DNA from 2 places in the Bacillus sp. NPDC094064 genome. Region 1 is predicted to be linked to the other one. Evidence: a T-box and tRNA genes for the amino acid it is inferred to sense, from the RefSeq annotation. Region 1 holds a T-box; the other holds one or more tRNA genes.
The links. A T-box is a leader RNA that pairs with one kind of tRNA and senses whether it is charged. The one in region 1 lies ahead of ileS2 (isoleucine--tRNA ligase), so its partner is inferred to be a tRNA-Ile.

Region 1 (8,423 bases):
AACACTGCTGAACCGATGAATAAGTATACACTGTACGCTCTCGTAATTGCTAGCACTCCGATGTTTTCACCGTATGTTGTATTCGGTGGTCCACCGATTAGTGATGCGATCAATGTTGCTACTCCATCACCGAAGATTGAACGATGTAAACCTGGTTTTTCAATTAAATCTCTTTTAATTACATTTCCAAGTACAATTTGATGTCCGATATGCTCTGATATTGTTACGAGTGCAACTGGTACCATTAAGAGCACAATCTTCCATGAGAACTCTGGTGTGTATGTTACAAATGGTACTGTGAAATCTGGTATGACAAACCATTTTGCCTCAGCTACCGGCTTTAAATCGACTAGCCCTTGGAAGTAAGCAAAGATGTAACCTCCGATGATTCCAAGTAAAACTGGTATGATACTGAAGAATCCTCTCCCGAATATGGAGCAAATGATTGTAATTGCTAATGTTACTAACGCTACTGAAAAGTGTGTAAAGCTGTACTTACCATCCGCACCGTTCATTGCCATATTCACTGCTGTATGTGCTAAAGCTAAACCGATTACCATTACGACTGGACCAACTACGATTGGTGGAAGTAATTTCATAATCCACGCTGATCCTGATTTCTTAATTCCGAGTGAGATTAAGATGTACACAAGTCCTGCTAGCAAACCGCCAAGCATCGCTGCTCCCGGTCCACCTGCCGTTTTCGCTGTTATAATCGGTGCGATAAAGGCGAATGATGATCCTAGATAGGCAGGTACTTGACCTTTCGTTATAAGAAGAAACGCTAACGTTCCTAATCCACTTGATATTAATGCTACTGACGGATTCAATCCTGTTAAAAACGGAACAAGCACTGTTGATCCAAACATCGCGAACAAATGTTGTATACTTAAAAATAACCATTTTCCCGGTTTCGGTATTTCATTAACGTCTAACACTGGCTTTTGTTCCATTGTTACATCCTCCTTCAGTTTAAATCTTTGCAATAAAAAAACTCTTTGTGCCTGTGCACAAAGAGTCCTACACTTTCGTATGCCAAATTTGACATATGAAAGCCAAGACCCTTTGTCAGCCTCACAGGACTACATTTAAAAGGGCTTTACTTATCGTATATGCTTACTCGATCTTGTTGATCTGTCTCTTGCAAATCAACTTCGATACGCTCTTCACTTGATGTTGGAATGTTCTTTCCTACATAATCAGCGCGAATTGGTAGTTCACGATGACCTCTATCAACAAGAACAGCCAATTGAATTTGTGACGGTCTACCTAAATCCATTAGGGCATCCATCGCTGCTCGAACTGTTCTTCCTGTATATAATACATCATCCACAAGGATAACTTTTTTCTTCGTAATATCTACAGGAATATCAGAACCTTTTACAAGTGGTTCTTTGTTTTTGGATTGTAGTGTTAAATCATCACGATATAACGTAATATCTAACTCGCCTACTTCCATTTCTTTCCCTTCAATTTGACCAATTCGTTCTGCCAAACGTTGTGCAATAAAAATTCCACGTGTTTTAATTCCGACAAGAACACAATTATCGACACCTTTATTTCGTTCCACGATTTCATGACTAATTCGTGTTAAAGCGCGGCGAATCATTTGGTCATCTAAAACGACAGCTTTTTCCTGCATGTTCTACACCTCCAAGCTTTTTTCTTGCATGAGAGGAATGGTATAAAAAAAGTCCTCTCAGCGTGTGCGAGAGGACTTTTGAAAAAAGGGTACAGCATACCCTAAGTATTTCAAACCGTTACCTTCTCAACCTCACGGGGCTGTGTTAAAGGATCATTATTTAACTGTTGTCAGTATCTCAGTTTTCTTATGATTTGTCAATACTATTTTCGCAAAATATTTAATGCGTCTTCAAACACTTCTGGAATTGGTGCTTCAAACTGAATATATTCACCAGTACGAGGATGGTCAAATCCTAAAATACCTGCATGAAGTGCTTGTCCATTCATATCTAATGTTTTCTTTGGGCCATACTTTGGATCTCCTGCAAGTGGATAGCCAATATATTTCATATGAACACGAATTTGGTGCGTACGTCCCGTTTCTAAGCGACATTCCACAAGTGTAAAGTCTTTAAAGCGTTCTAACACTTGGAAGTGCGTCACAGCATGCTTACCATTTTCATCAACTGTCATACTTTGACGCTCTTTCTTATCACGGCCAATTGGTGCATCGATAGTTCCCTTATCATGTGGAATCACACCGTGCACAATCGCTTTGTAACGTCTTGTAACTGTTTTTGCTACAAGTTGATTTACAAGTGATTCGTGCGCCATATCATTTTTAGCAACCATTAATAGGCCAGATGTATCTTTATCAATACGATGCACGATACCTGGACGCATTACACCGTTAATGCCTGATAAATCTGTACAGTGGTGCATAAGGCCGTTTACAAGCGTACCACTTGTATGACCTGGTGCTGGATGTACAACCATGCCACGTGGCTTATTAACAACAAGTACATCTGCATCTTCATAATAAATTTCTAAGTTCATATCTTCTGGTTGAATATCTAATGCTTCTGGTTCAGGAATCGTTACTGTAATTTCATCATTTTCTCGAACCTTATAATTCCCTTTTACTGCTTTTCCGTTTACTGTCACAACATCATCTTTAATCCATTGCTGTACTTGTGAACGTGACCACTCATTATTTATCCCTGCAACGAATTTATCAATTCGCTCACTTTTTTGCTCTTCTGCAACTGTTACTTGTACTACTTCACTCATTCAATTACTCCTTCGCTTTCTTGCCTTCTAATAATGTTTGAATAATAATTAATACAACACCAATACATAATGCTGAATCAGCTATATTGAATACTGGATAGTTGTACGAGAAAATATACACGTGAATGAAATCCACTACTTCTTGTCTAAATACACGATCAATAAAATTACCAATTGCTCCGCCTAAAATGAGACCTAATGAAATACCTAGAAGCTTGTCTGTCTTCGCGTACTTTTTCATATAAAATACGATAAACACTACGAAAACGACTGTAATAATGTAGAAAAACCACATTTTATTTTCTAAAATACCCCAGGCAGCTCCTCTATTTCGATGTGATGTTATGTATAATACATTATCGATAATCGGAATGCTCGTACCCAATTCCATGTTCTTTACAATTAGCCACTTCGATATTTGATCGATGGCAATGACAAATAACGCTATTACATAATATATCATTTTCATTTCCCCCATAAAGACAGTGTACCTCAAAATTTTAGCATAGCTGCTATCTTTTCACAATGAACCTTTATAGAAGAATAAAATAAATTAAAAAAAGGTAATATAATATCGTTGTGCGTATTCATACATTTACCTTTTCATAGAAAAATTCATGAATCGTACGAGCAGTCGGCATTGTTTTCATTTGTTTTGTAGGAATCGCTCTTCCCGTTTCTTCACAAATACCATACATATCTATTTCCATTTTAAACAATGCACGTTCTACATCTTTTAAATCCTCTTTTATATCATGTAATAGCATTTTTTTCTTTATCTCTTCCTGAATTTCATATCCGAGCTCCCCGCTAAACTCCATATCGTATTTGTGCATTACTTCTTTAGCTAGTCTCTCTTGCAACTCTTTTCTCATCAATTGCAATTCTTCTTTTATTTCCATGTAAATTTCATTCACGTGTACATTCCTCCTAGCTGTAATGTACAGTTAGTGTGTCCGAAATCTATTTGCTTACCTCACACACATTTTTCCTTCATAGGAAAGAGAGTGAAAGTTATTTCAATATACTGTAAACAAAAAAATGACTGCACTTTACGTGCAGTCATTCCTTATCATTTTACATAGTTTTCTTTAACAACTGTTGCACAACGCTCACATAATGTTTCATGTTCAGCATCTTTACCAATTGTTTCTGAAACTACCCAACAACGTTCACATGTTTCACCAGTTGCTTGAGCAACAACAACCGCTGTATGTTCATACTTCGGTGCATCTACTGGCGCTTCTTCCATCATACCACCAAGTTTATACTCAGAAACGATGAATAATTGCTTTAAGTCTTCACTAATAGACTCTAGCATAGCTTTCATTTCTGCAGTTGGATATAGTGTAATGCTTGCATTTAATGACTTACCGATTACTTTTTCATTACGCGCTACTTCTAACGCTTTTAATACGTCATCACGCAGCGTCATAAATGCATCCCATTTTGTTTTTAATGCTTCCGCACCATCTATTTCTGCAGTTTCTGGCATATCAGTTAATTGTACACTTTCTTCTGTTACACCTGGAATGTATGGCCATACTTCATCAGCTGTATGCGGTAAGATTGGTGTTACAAGTTTTGTCAATGCAACAAGAACATCATATAATACAGTTTGAATTGCACGACGATCTTCATGATTTGCACCTTCAATGTATAGAATGTCTTTTGCAAAGTCTAAGTAGAATGAACTTAAATCAATTGTACAGAAGTTATGAATTGCATGATATACAGCAGCGAAGTCGTATGTTTCATATGCTTCTTTTACTTTTGTAATTAAGTCATTTAATTTCACTAACATGTAACGATCTACTTCACGAAGTTCAGCTACCGCTACTGTATTTTCACTTGGCTTAAAGTCATCTAAGTTTCCTAATAAGAAACGGAATGTATTACGGATTTTACGATACACTTCTGCTACTTGTTTTAAAATATCATCTGAAATACGTACGTCAGATTGATAGTCAACAGAAGATACCCATAAGCGTAAAATGTCTCCACCTAATTGATCCATAATTTTCTTCGGTACGACGATGTTTCCAATCGACTTACTCATTTTACGTCCTTCACCATCTAATACGAATCCATGGCTTAGTACGCCTTTATATGGAGCTTTACCTGTTACAGCAACTGCTGTTGATAATGAAGAGTTGAACCAACCACGATATTGGTCAGATCCTTCTAAATATAAATCAGCTGGACGTTGTAAGTCTTCGCGCTCTTCTAATACCGCTTGGTGAGAAGAACCTGAATCGAACCATACATCCATGATGTCTGTTTCTTTACGGAATTCACCATTTGGGCTACCTGGATGTGTAAATCCTTCTGGTAATAGATCTTTCGCTTCACGCTCGAACCATACGTTAGAACCGTGTTCACGGAATAAATCTGCTACATGATTAATTGTTTCATCCGTAATAATTGGATCACCATTCTCAGCATAGAATACAGGAATTGGCACACCCCATGCACGCTGACGAGAAATACACCAGTCACCACGGTCACGAACCATGTTATGAAGACGAGTTTCTCCCCATGCTGGTACCCATTTTGTTTCCGCAACAGCTTCTAATAACTCTTTACGGAATGCTTCAATAGATGCAAACCATTGTGCTGTCGCACGGAAAATAATTGGTTTTTTCGTTCTCCAATCATGTGGGTATGAATGCGTAATGAATGTTAGTTTCAATAACGCGCCTACTTCTTCTAATTTTTCTGTAATTGGCTTGTTAGCTTTATCATAGAATAAGCCTTCAAATCCAGGTGCTTCATTCGTTAATACACCTTTATCATCAACTGGGCAAAGTACTTCTAAGCCATACTTTTTACCAACAATAAAGTCATCTTCCCCGTGTCCAGGTGCTGTATGAACACAACCAGTACCTGCATCTGTTGTTACGTGTTCCCCTAGCATAACTAATGAATCACGATCGTAGAATGGATGTTTTGCAACTGTATACTCAAGCTCGCTACCTTTTACCGTTTTCACAACTTCAGCATTTTCCCACTCTAACGTTTTTGCAACTGTCTCAAACAGCTCAGAAGCGATGATATATTTCTCATCATTTACTTTTACAATGCTATATTCAAGTTCTGGGTGAACAGAAATACCTAAGTTTGCAGGTAACGTCCAAGGTGTTGTTGTCCAGATAATGAATTTCTCATCACCTTCTAATACGTTCTTTCCGTCTTTAACAGGGAATGCTACGTAAATAGATGCTGACTTTTTATCTTGATATTCAATTTCAGCTTCCGCTAAAGCTGATTCACTCGTTGGAGACCAGTAAACAGGCTTTTGTCCTTTATAGATATAACCTTTTTTCGCCATGTCACCAAACACTTTAATTTGTTGTGCTTCATAAGCTGGCTCTAAAGTAATGTATGGGTTATCCCAATCAGCACGTACACCTAGACGCTTAAATTGTTCACGTTGACGCTCCACTTGCTCATATGCATACTCTGCACATAACTTACGGAACTCAGCAACTGACATTTCTTTACGCTTTACACCTTTATTTGTTAAAGCTTGTTCAATTGGTAAACCGTGCGTATCCCAACCTGGTACATATGGTGCACTGAAACCAGTCATTGATTTATAACGAACAATAAAGTCTTTCAATACTTTATTTAATGCATGTCCCATATGAATGTCACCATTCGCATATGGAGGTCCATCATGCAATACGAATAAAGGACGACCTTTTGTATGTTCTTGTACTTTTTCATAAATGTTCATTTCAGCCCATTTTTCTTGCATTGCAGGCTCACGTTTTGGTAAATTCCCACGCATTGGGAACTCTGTTTTTGGCATCAGTAATGTATTTTTGTACTCCATGCTCAATTCCTCCTTACATGTATAAAAGAAATACTTAAAAAACGGAATAAAAAAGAGACCTTCTCATCCCCAAAAGGGACGAGAAAGTCTCCCGCGGTACCACCCTAGTAGACCATATACGTATGTATAAGATCCTCTTTATATTCTTAACGCGAATATACGCCTACGCTTACTCTATTTGTTCAGCGCGGAACTCCAGGGTGATATTCCCATTATCTCCTTATCCTGAGCTTACACCATCCTCAGTTCGCTATATAAGGTGTGAAAAGGTACTTATCCCTATCTTCGTTTTTCTTAATAAATATGTTGTTTAAAATTATATGTAATAATGAGAAAAACGTCAAGCTTACACTGTTTCTTCTTTTTTCAACAGCTCGTCCACTTCGTCTTCTAACTCAATTAACTTATCCCAATCATCGTTGTTTAACATTTCAAGCTGTGTTTCTAAAAGCATACGGAAACGAGTTCGGAATACTTTTGCTTGTTTCTTCAGCTCTTCAATATCAAAGGCAACTTTTCTTGATTTTACTAAAGCTTCGTTAATGATACGATCTGCATTCTTTTCAGCTTCACGTACAATTAATTTCGCTTCTTTTTGCGCATTACGTTTTACTTCTTCCGCTGCTTCTTGTGCTACAACGATAGATTTGTTTAACGTATCTTCAATATTAGAGAAATGATCTAACTTTCCTTCTAATTGCGCAACCTTTTCTTCTAAAGCTTTTTTCTCACGAATGACTAATTCATAATCTTTGATAATTTGATCAAGAAACTCATTTACTTGATCTTCATCATAGCCACGGAATCCGCGACCAAATTCTTTGTTATGAATGTCTAATGGTGTTAACGGCACAACGCCACCTCCAAGTAGTTATCTAAATTTCCTCTTTCAATTATATCTTTTCTTCGACAAAATAGGAGGATTTCCTTCTAAAAAACCAATCATTTTAGTATACCATACAAAATTCTCCATTTGTCGCGTTTTGTTTTACCTTCTACAGAAAATAATTTACTTCGTCCGTATCCTCTTACAGAAAAAACATCTCCTGGATAACATTCATAAGAAGTTTGCTCCACTGTTTTCCAATTGACTTTCACTAAACCATTTTTTATTAACGGTTGTACTTTCTGTCTGGATACATGTAACATTTCAGCTAGTATAACATCTAAACGAAGTGAAGAAACCGTTCCAGATTTCTCTCCCCACATTTCATGCATCTGCAGAATTTGTTCTCCTTGCACTGATGATAAGGAGACTTTTACTTTCCCTATTGATTGTAAGTTCATCTCAATGTACGATACGATTTCTTTCGCAACTACAATTTGGGCACGATTTTCTTGAAGCAAAATATCGCCACATTTTTCCCTCGTTAAACCAAGAGACATAAATGTACCTAATATTTGCCGATGCTCTAGCGTATAAAACTTGGAAGGATAGTCAATTTCTAATACTTCTACTTGAAATTCTTCTTCATTTAATTCTAGATAGTCTGGATAAATAAGTGCTCTTTTGCGCTCCGCGTGAGGCGTTGCACCATCGAATTGCACAGCAACATCTCCTTGTCCAATTACCATAGAAACAATTTGCTGCTGTCTTGGATCAAGGAAATCTGTTAATTTCACTTGATGGTACTCCGCCGTTCGCTTCCACTCTAATACTTTATCCACAAAGACCTCTTCATCAGGTCTAAAATGCTCGTAGATGCTCATGTATGTAACCTCTTACTATAAGAAATAGTTCAATAAACTCGCTAAACCAATTTTAGCAAGTTTTAACGCAAAAATCGCAACGAGTGGAGAGATATCAATCATACCAAGCGGCGGAATAAAT
Region 2 (8,423 bases), on a different contig from region 1:
AGCTCTCATCGCGTCTTCAGACAGAGATGCAATTGTAGGTATCAGCATAAATCCAATAACAATCCCTGGACTTATCGCATTAAAAAATTGTAAATCTGGTATAACCCGTTGTAAAAGCGGTGTGACAATTGTTAGTGCAAAAAAGCCATATACAATTGTCGGAATGCCTGCTAATAGTTCTAACATCGGCTTTAATATTTTCCGTGCACCATTTGAAGCATATTCGCTTAAAAATACGGCACAAGCTAAACCGATAGGAATTGCTACGCACATAGCAATCGCCGTTACAAGGACTGTTCCACATATAAGTGGTAATATACCGAATTTAGGATCTTCAAAAAAAGGTAACCATTCTTTCTCCGTCAAAAAGAAGTGTAATGGTATGTTTTGAAAAAACATCATTGTTTCATTTGCTAACGTAAAAACAATTCCAAGTGTCGTCACAATCGACACGCTAGCAATTATTTTTAGTAATAACGGAACCATTCGATTGATTCGCTGCGTTTTTTTTCTTTGTTTTATATTTCTTTCAATCAAATGTTGTACAGAAAATGTAATTTGACTTTTGTCATTATGAGCCAAAGATGAAAACCCCTTTCCACCCTGACATTACCTTTTTATTTCTGTTAACATTCGCAGCTGTTCATTATATTTTTCTTTTGGTAATTTTACATACCCTACTTCTTCAGCAAGGTTACCAACATGCCGAATCATAAACTCCACATAATTTGCTACATTCATTTTATTTCGGATCGATGCATTATTCACATAAGTAAATAGCGGTCTAGATAAAGGCTTATACTTACCTGATTGAATGGTCTCTTTCGTCGGAAATACACCATTTACTTTTATCGCTTTCACCTTATCTCGATTGGCCATATAATAAGCATATCCTACAAAAGCAATGGCATTTTTATCATTCATTACTCCTTGCATAATAACTTGATCATCTTCAGACAAAGAGACTTTTTTTACAATGCGACTTTTTTGTAAGATGACATTTTGAAAATAATCATACGTACCAGAATCTACACCTGGCGCATAAAATTTCACCTGTTCACGTGGCCATGATGAATGAATTTGTGACCATCGCTTCTCTCTTCCATCTTCACTCCACAATAGACGTAACTCGTCTATTGACATATCGTCTACCCAATGATTTTGACGATTTACAACGATCGTAAGACCATCGTAAGCGACTTCAAACGGTGTAAACTGAATGGAGTTTTTCTTCATTTCATTTTCTTCCACTTGTTTCATTACTCTTGAAGCATTATTTATATCTACTTCTCCTTTACTGAAACGATTAAACCCTCCTCCTGTTCCAGATACACTGATCGAAATTTTCACGTTTGGATGCGCCTTTGTGTATTCCTCCGCTACTGCTTCTATAATAGGAAAAACTGTTGAGGATCCATCAACTCTCACTTCTCCCATATCACTCACAGCAAATGCAGTAGTCATGCCAAAACAAAGGAAACATAGCGATAATATGAAAACTTTAATCGACGTACTCATCCATTTCACGTGTTCTTCCTCCTAGAAGTAACCGGAAATAACAGGATTACAGATATAAGAATACTGCTAAACTATTAATTCGGTTTTAATTGTTTGTAAAAGTTTTGTAAAGTTCCACAAGAATCCACATAAGGTGAAATTTTAATCAATAGCGGGCTGTTCATCCACACTGGTTATTAATCCATAAAATCGTTATCCTCCCAGCACACAATATACAAGTATCATTTGTGGGGTTGCGTACTTTTTTCAATCGTTTATACTTGTCCACATTTATTACACGATATGCATAAACTATAAAAAAAAGCACACTATCTTTTCAGATAGTGTGCTTTTTTTACGACTTTTTTATTCATCATCTTGATTTTTATTTTTATTATCTTTTGCATCTTTTGGAGCTTCACCATTTTCTTGCTTTTTCAAATCAAAGTAAGCGTCCATAATGTCACGACTAATATAACCGTTAATACCTGATTTATCATCAACCCAAGGTACAACAACAGAAAAGGCTACTTCAGGGTCTTCAAGTGGCGCATAACCTACCATTGTTAAGTTATATGTCTCTTTGCGCTCACCTTTTGCATTTCTACCATTCTCTTTATCACCGCCATACACGGTTTCAGCTGTACCTGTTTTACCAGCAGCTTTATATGGTGCACCTGTAAAGTATTTCGTAGCTGTACCACCGGCATCATTAAATACTTGTCTAAATCCTTCTTGAACACGTTTAATTTGTGATTCAGGCATATCAATACGATTTAGCACTTTCGGTTCCATAGAATGAACAACTTTTCCAACTTCGTCTGGTTTTGCTTCCGGTTCACGAATTTCTTTCACAACTTGCGGCTGCATACGGTAACCACCATTTGCAATTGTTGACACGTACTGTGCTAATTGAAGCGGTGTATACGTATCATACTGTCCAATTGATAAATCTAATAAGAAACCTGGAATATTATCTGTTTTACCTTTTTGTCCAGCAGATTCATTCGGTAAATCAATACCTGTTTTCACGCCAAGTCCAAACTGTCCAAAATAATAACGCATCGTATCATATGCTTTTTGTGGTATATCTAACGTACCACCTCTCACATATGGAACACCTGCGATATTCATCGCTGTTTTAAACATATATACGTTAGAAGACATTTTTAATGCTGTCAGATCATTAATATATCCCATCGTCTTCCAAGAAGATTTTTTTGGCGTTCCTTTTAATACAATCGGTTCATCAAGTTGAACTGAACCCGGTTGAATCGCACCTGTTTGATACCCTGTAAGCACTGTCGCACCTTTTACAGTCGATCCCATCGGATAAGAACTCGTCATCGTTCCTAACGCGAAATCTTGTACTTTCGTTTCTCCATTTTCTTCCACTAATTGTTTCCCAGCCATAGATAAAACTTCACCATTTTTCGGATTCATCATTACAACGAATGCACGATCTAAAAGAGGTTGTCCCCCTTTATATTTCAATAAATTTTTAGTGATAATTTCTTCCACACGCTTTTGTAATTCCATGTCGATTGTTAAATTCAGGTCATTGCCTCGTTGTCCTTGTGATACATTAATCGTTTCTAAAATATTACCATTTTTATCTGTAATATTTTTCACTTCTGATTTCGTACCGTGCAAGCTATCTTCATATTGCTGTTCAAGATAACTTTTTCCTACTCGGTCATTTCGATTATAATCACGAACAAGATAGTAATCTAGTTTTTCTCTCGGTAAACCTTCATCAGATGTCGACACGCCGCCAAGAACACTTCGGAATAAATCATCATACGTATATTTTCGTTCCCAATCAACATTCGTATCTATACCTGGTAATGTTGCTAGATTTTCACTAATAATCGCATATTCTTCTGGTGTAGCATCTTTTTTAATAACTTGAGGTGTCATTGCATATCCGCCGTCCATCTTACTTCTAATCGCTAGTATTTCTAAATCTTTTGCGGATAATTGATTAATCTCTTCTTCCGTCACACGACTTCGTTGACGTTCGTCTAATTCTTTTTCGTCAATTTTGTTATTTTTCAATTCTTGACGATCTTTATTCGTAATCTTTTCTTTCGCTTCCTCTTTATGCAGAGCAAGCCAATAGTCTTTTTTATCACGATCTGTTAATTTATCTATCGGTACCTCAATCAAACCAGCTAATTTTTCCGCTGTTTTTTGGCGATCTTCCGCAGTTGATCCTTTCATTTTTGTAAATGTAATTGTACGAACAGCTGTATTATCTACTACAGGTCGCCCATAACGGTCAAATATTTTCCCACGCGGGACTGGATTACTTATCGTGGAGTTCTCTTTCTTCTCCACTTCATTCTTATATTCCTCACCGCGAACAATTTGTACATATCCGAGCCTTACAATAACCGCGGAAAACATTAAAAACACGCAAAAAAACAGCACGTTTAACCGAAATGGAACGTGGGTCTTTTTCTTTTGTTGCTTCTGCTTCTTACTCATACAAACCCCCTCTACCAACAGCTATGTAATGTGAAAGGGACACCTTTATACAGGTGTCCTCACTGCTGTCTTACATCTTTTTCTATTCTAGCATAAAATAAACGAGAAGTTAACCTTCTGGTTCTGTTTGATTTTGCGTGTTTCCTTGCGCTACCACACTTGTTTTCCCCGCATTTCCCTCTTCATATTTGACATTTTTAACTGCAAAATATATAAGAAAATGTCCAGCACCTAAAATGCATAATAAGAAAGGTAAGCTTTTTTCAGGTGGAAAAAATAGAACCGCACACAAAAAGCTTAAAATGGAACAAATTCTACCGGCATTTAACCATAATTCTCGGACAACTACATACTCTACACGCCACTCTCTCGCATTTTTCGCTCTACCAATTACGTCATATGTCATTGATCCGTACGGAACGAGTAAAATAGGGTATGCAATCGCGATACATGCCGCATAAATAAGTAACTTTGTATATGTAACATTGAATATAACTAAAAATACGACCGCATATAAAATAATGCCTCCAAGTAAAATTGCTTTTTTTCTCCACTCTTTCTTTAACATACGAGCGACTAAGTAGTAACATATAAATGATACAGTAGAATTTACTAAGCTATATTTCCCTAGCGCGAGCTCACTATCAGTTGCTAAATAAACATATACGGAAATGACAAAAATAAATGTCCCTTCTCTCAACCCCTGAAAAAAATGAGCCCGTGTAATTCTCCCCCAATTTTTATCAATCCGTCGCTCTTTCAATACTTGCATCACTTCATAACGTCCTTCACATTCTCTCTTAGATAAAAAAAAGCTTAAAACGACCGCAATAGCAAATAGCACTAATGAAAGAAAGAATATGACAGTATAACCACTCCATTTTTCCATACGTGAAATTGTATATCCTGCTGCTATTGGTCCAATCATTCCAGAGAAGGATGTAAGGAGCCCGAGAAAACCGTTAAAGAAATCTCTTGTTTCTGGTTCTGTAATTTCAAATGTCAATAAGTTAAACGCTAACCAGTAAAAACCATATCCGATTCCTAAGAGGGCTCCCATTAATAAAATATAGTGAGAAGCGCTTTTTCCCGCTACTAAAACAACGATAAAAAACACAGCTAACGTTCCCACACCTATTCTTAACAAGATCGAGCGATCAATACGTTTCGCAAATTTCCCACCTACAAGAAATGTGAGAGGCTGTAATACAACGCTGGCCAAATTATACAAGCCAAGATTCACATAATTTTGTGTTTGTTTCCATAAATAAATGTTCACAAATGTATTCGATAAAGAAATTGCGAGCGTGTATAAGCCTCCAATAAGGAGCAATAACACTAAATCCCGATTCACTTCAACGTCACCAATTATATGTTTCCACTTCATACACAACTCTCCTTTACTTCATGTTCTAGTCTTCCAAAGACAAGCCCAATTATGTAAAAGGAAAGCATAGAAAAAAAGCTAGGAGCATTCTCCTAGCTTTTTTCTATAATTGTTACAATTATTTTGCTTCTTGGTAACGTTTTTCAGCAGCGTTCCAATCTACAACGTTCCAGAATGCACCGATGTAGTCTGGACGACGGTTTTGGTAATGTAAGTAGTAAGCATGCTCCCAAACATCTAAACCGATAACTGGAGTCTTACCTTCAGTTAGAGGAGAATCTTGGTTTGGAGTGCTTGTTACTTCGATCTCACCGTTATTTACTACTAACCAAGCCCAACCAGAACCGAAGCGAGTTGCGCCAGCTTTTGCGAATTCTTCTTTGAATGCATCGAAGCTACCAAATTTCGCTTCAATTGCAGTTGCAAGTTCGCCTACTGGTTGTCCACCACCGTTTGGAGATAGGATTGTCCAGAAGAATGTATGGTTCGCATGTCCGCCACCATTGTTACGTACTGCTGTACGGATTGCTTCTGGCACTTCATTTAAGTTTGCAACTAATTCTTCAACGCTTTTGTCAGCTAATTCTGCATGACCTTCTAAAGCAGCGTTTAAGTTTGTAATATACGTGTTGTGATGTTTTGTATGATGGATGTTCATTGTTTCTTTGTCAAAGTGAGGTTCTAATGCATCATACGCATAAGGTAAATTTGGTAATTCGTGTTTTGCCATTGTTATATTCCTCCCAGTTTATGTATTGCCACTAATATGCGACATACAACTTCATTCTACCCTAATTGCCATAGGGTGCAAACAAATAAATCACATTGTCTTGCTACCATTAAAGTAGCAAAATTCCCACTTCTTTTCAATTAAAATGCTCATATATTCCGTAAAAAAAAGCTCCCTTCTACAAGGAAGCTTCCTGCTAACGTAATAAACTTATGAAATGGATATGGACCCTGTAGGACTCGAACCTACGACCGGACGGTTATGAGCCGTCTGCTCTAACCAGCTGAGCTAAGGGTCCACAATTATGTATGTAATCATATATAAAATAACTGAATTCCTATCGGATATATCCTTTAAGAAATGTAAGATAAATTTACCATATGCAAAAGAAAAGTGTCAATTGTATTTTTCTCTTTTAAAAGTAGAAAATTAATAAAAGAGAAATTCAGTTCTCTCTACTATATGTAATATAACTTGAGATTCCCTAGATTCGTACGTTACAATGATTTTATACATACATAAAGGAAGTGAATCTATGTCCATATTTACCCAATTCGCAAAAAGTGTATACTCACCTAAAGATATGGCGCTATTCCGTTTTCAAAAAATCGGTAAAACCATTTTGTATATTATGCTACTTTGCTTAATTACTACTATTCCAAGAACTTTCTTATACGGTAGTCTTATCCAGGATGGTGTGAGCATGGTAAATCAAGTCATCGATAAAGATTTACCTGATTTTAAAATTGAAAATGGCGAACTAAAAGCCGATATTGATCAACCTATTGAAAAAGAAGAGGGAAATGCACTTTTCGTATTTGATCCGAATTCAACAGACTTAGAAAAATACCAAAATAAAACAGGTTTATTTGTTTTAAAAGATAAAGTAGTCTCTATGGGAAATGGTCAAACACAAACGTATTCTTATAACGATTTGTTAGGTGCATCGCTTGAGAAAAAAGATCTACAAGAATTTATTTCTTTATTCGATAATATTTACCCAATTTTATTATTTGTTATCGGATTCTTAGTGTACCTATTCCAATTATTCATCACTTTTGTAGGCGTGACTTTACTTGCGTTCATCGGTTCTGCCATGAGCGGTCAACGTAAACTATCCTATAAACAAGTTTGGACGCTAACCGCATACAGCTACACAATCCCAACCATTTTCTTCATGATTATGGATTTATTCAAGATCGTCGTACCTGGGGCAACGTTCATTTATATCGCAGTTGTTTTAATCGTTCTATACTTAACGATTAAAGAAGTTCCAAAACCGAAAGAAAAATAAAAGCGTTAAAAAATGCCTAAATAGGCATTTTTTTTTTGGACAAGCATATATTCCTAGCAAAGGAGTGAAGAATATGAAAAGATTAGGTATATTCTTATTCGTGCTTGTTCTCGGCTATATATTTTATTACGACATAAAAATCGGCACTTTACCGATGTTAAGTTCATATAAAAAAACAACCTCTGCTCAAACTATAAAAAAAGAAGACACAGATACAAAACAGGATAAAGAGAATAAAGCAGAAAAAGAAACTGATGTAACTTATAAAACAATCGAAGTAAAAACTGGTGAAACAGTCCTCTCGATTACAGAACAAATTAATAAGAAAAAAATCCCTTCTATTGAAAAAGTAATTGATGACTTTAAACAATTAAATAAAAGTACATCTGCTACAAAAATACAAATTGGAAAGTCTTATAAATTCCCGTTATATCAATAAGCGATCACTTAATCCTTGTCAATTACATAAAGGCGCTGATACAATAGTAAAAGTGAAACCGAGCACTTCGGTTTCTATAGCCCTGTATCACGTATACTATCATTGATATACGGGACTAAATAAGAAACTTCTTTTATAAGGAGAGCGATCTATTCGTGAATGAAATGACTCATCGTACAAAAACACGTCCAGTTAAAGTCGGTAATTTAACAATTGGCGGTAATAATGAATTAATTATACAAAGTATGACAACAACAAAAACACATGATGTTGAAGCAACAGTTGCTGAAATTAAACGTTTAGAAGAAGCTGGCTGTCAAGTTGTTCGTGTTGCCGTTCCAGATGAACGCGCAGCAGATGCTATTGCTGATATTAAAAAACAAATCAACATTCCACTTGTTGCTGATATTCATTTTGATTATCGTCTTGCTTTAAAAGCAATTGAAGGTGGCATTGATAAAGTACGTATCAATCCAGGTAACATTGGCCGCCGCCATAAAGTAGAAGCCGTTGTAAATGCGGCAAAAGAGCGCGGTATTCCAATTCGTATCGGTGTAAACGCTGGTTCATTAGAACGCCATATTTT

Region 2: it encodes a tRNA-Ile, which carries the amino acid that the T-box ahead of ileS2 (isoleucine--tRNA ligase) is inferred to sense. The anticodon was not compared.

What each region holds. Positions count from the first base shown of each region.
Region 1 is NZ_JBNNUI010000003.1:337,019-345,441, forward strand. Features, by position in the region: gene uraA (uracil permease) at 1-953, opposite strand, end outside; gene pyrR (bifunctional pyrimidine operon transcriptional regulator/uracil phosphoribosyltransferase) at 1,100-1,642, opposite strand; gene ACQKNI_RS09485 (RluA family pseudouridine synthase) at 1,846-2,754, opposite strand; gene lspA (lipoprotein signal peptidase LspA) at 2,759-3,217, opposite strand; gene ACQKNI_RS09495 (molecular chaperone DnaK) at 3,342-3,671, opposite strand; gene ileS2 (isoleucine--tRNA ligase) at 3,827-6,592, opposite strand; T-box leader at 6,664-6,887, opposite strand; gene divIVA (septum site-determining protein DivIVA) at 6,939-7,445, opposite strand; gene ACQKNI_RS09510 (RNA-binding protein) at 7,535-8,302, opposite strand; gene ACQKNI_RS09515 (YggT family protein) at 8,318-8,423, opposite strand, start outside.
Region 2 is NZ_JBNNUI010000009.1:70,088-78,510, reverse strand. Features, by position in the region: gene pstC (phosphate ABC transporter permease subunit PstC) at 1-582, opposite strand, end outside; gene ACQKNI_RS19780 (PstS family phosphate ABC transporter substrate-binding protein) at 610-1,527, opposite strand; gene ACQKNI_RS19775 (peptidoglycan D,D-transpeptidase FtsI family protein) at 1,864-3,987, opposite strand; gene ACQKNI_RS19770 (MFS transporter) at 4,097-5,374, opposite strand; gene sodA (superoxide dismutase [Mn]) at 5,493-6,104, opposite strand; tRNA gene ACQKNI_RS19760 (tRNA-Ile) at 6,329-6,402, opposite strand; gene yqgB (protein YqgB) at 6,640-7,398, shown strand; gene ACQKNI_RS19750 (hypothetical protein) at 7,472-7,837, shown strand; gene ispG (flavodoxin-dependent (E)-4-hydroxy-3-methylbut-2-enyl-diphosphate synthase) at 8,002-8,423, shown strand, end outside.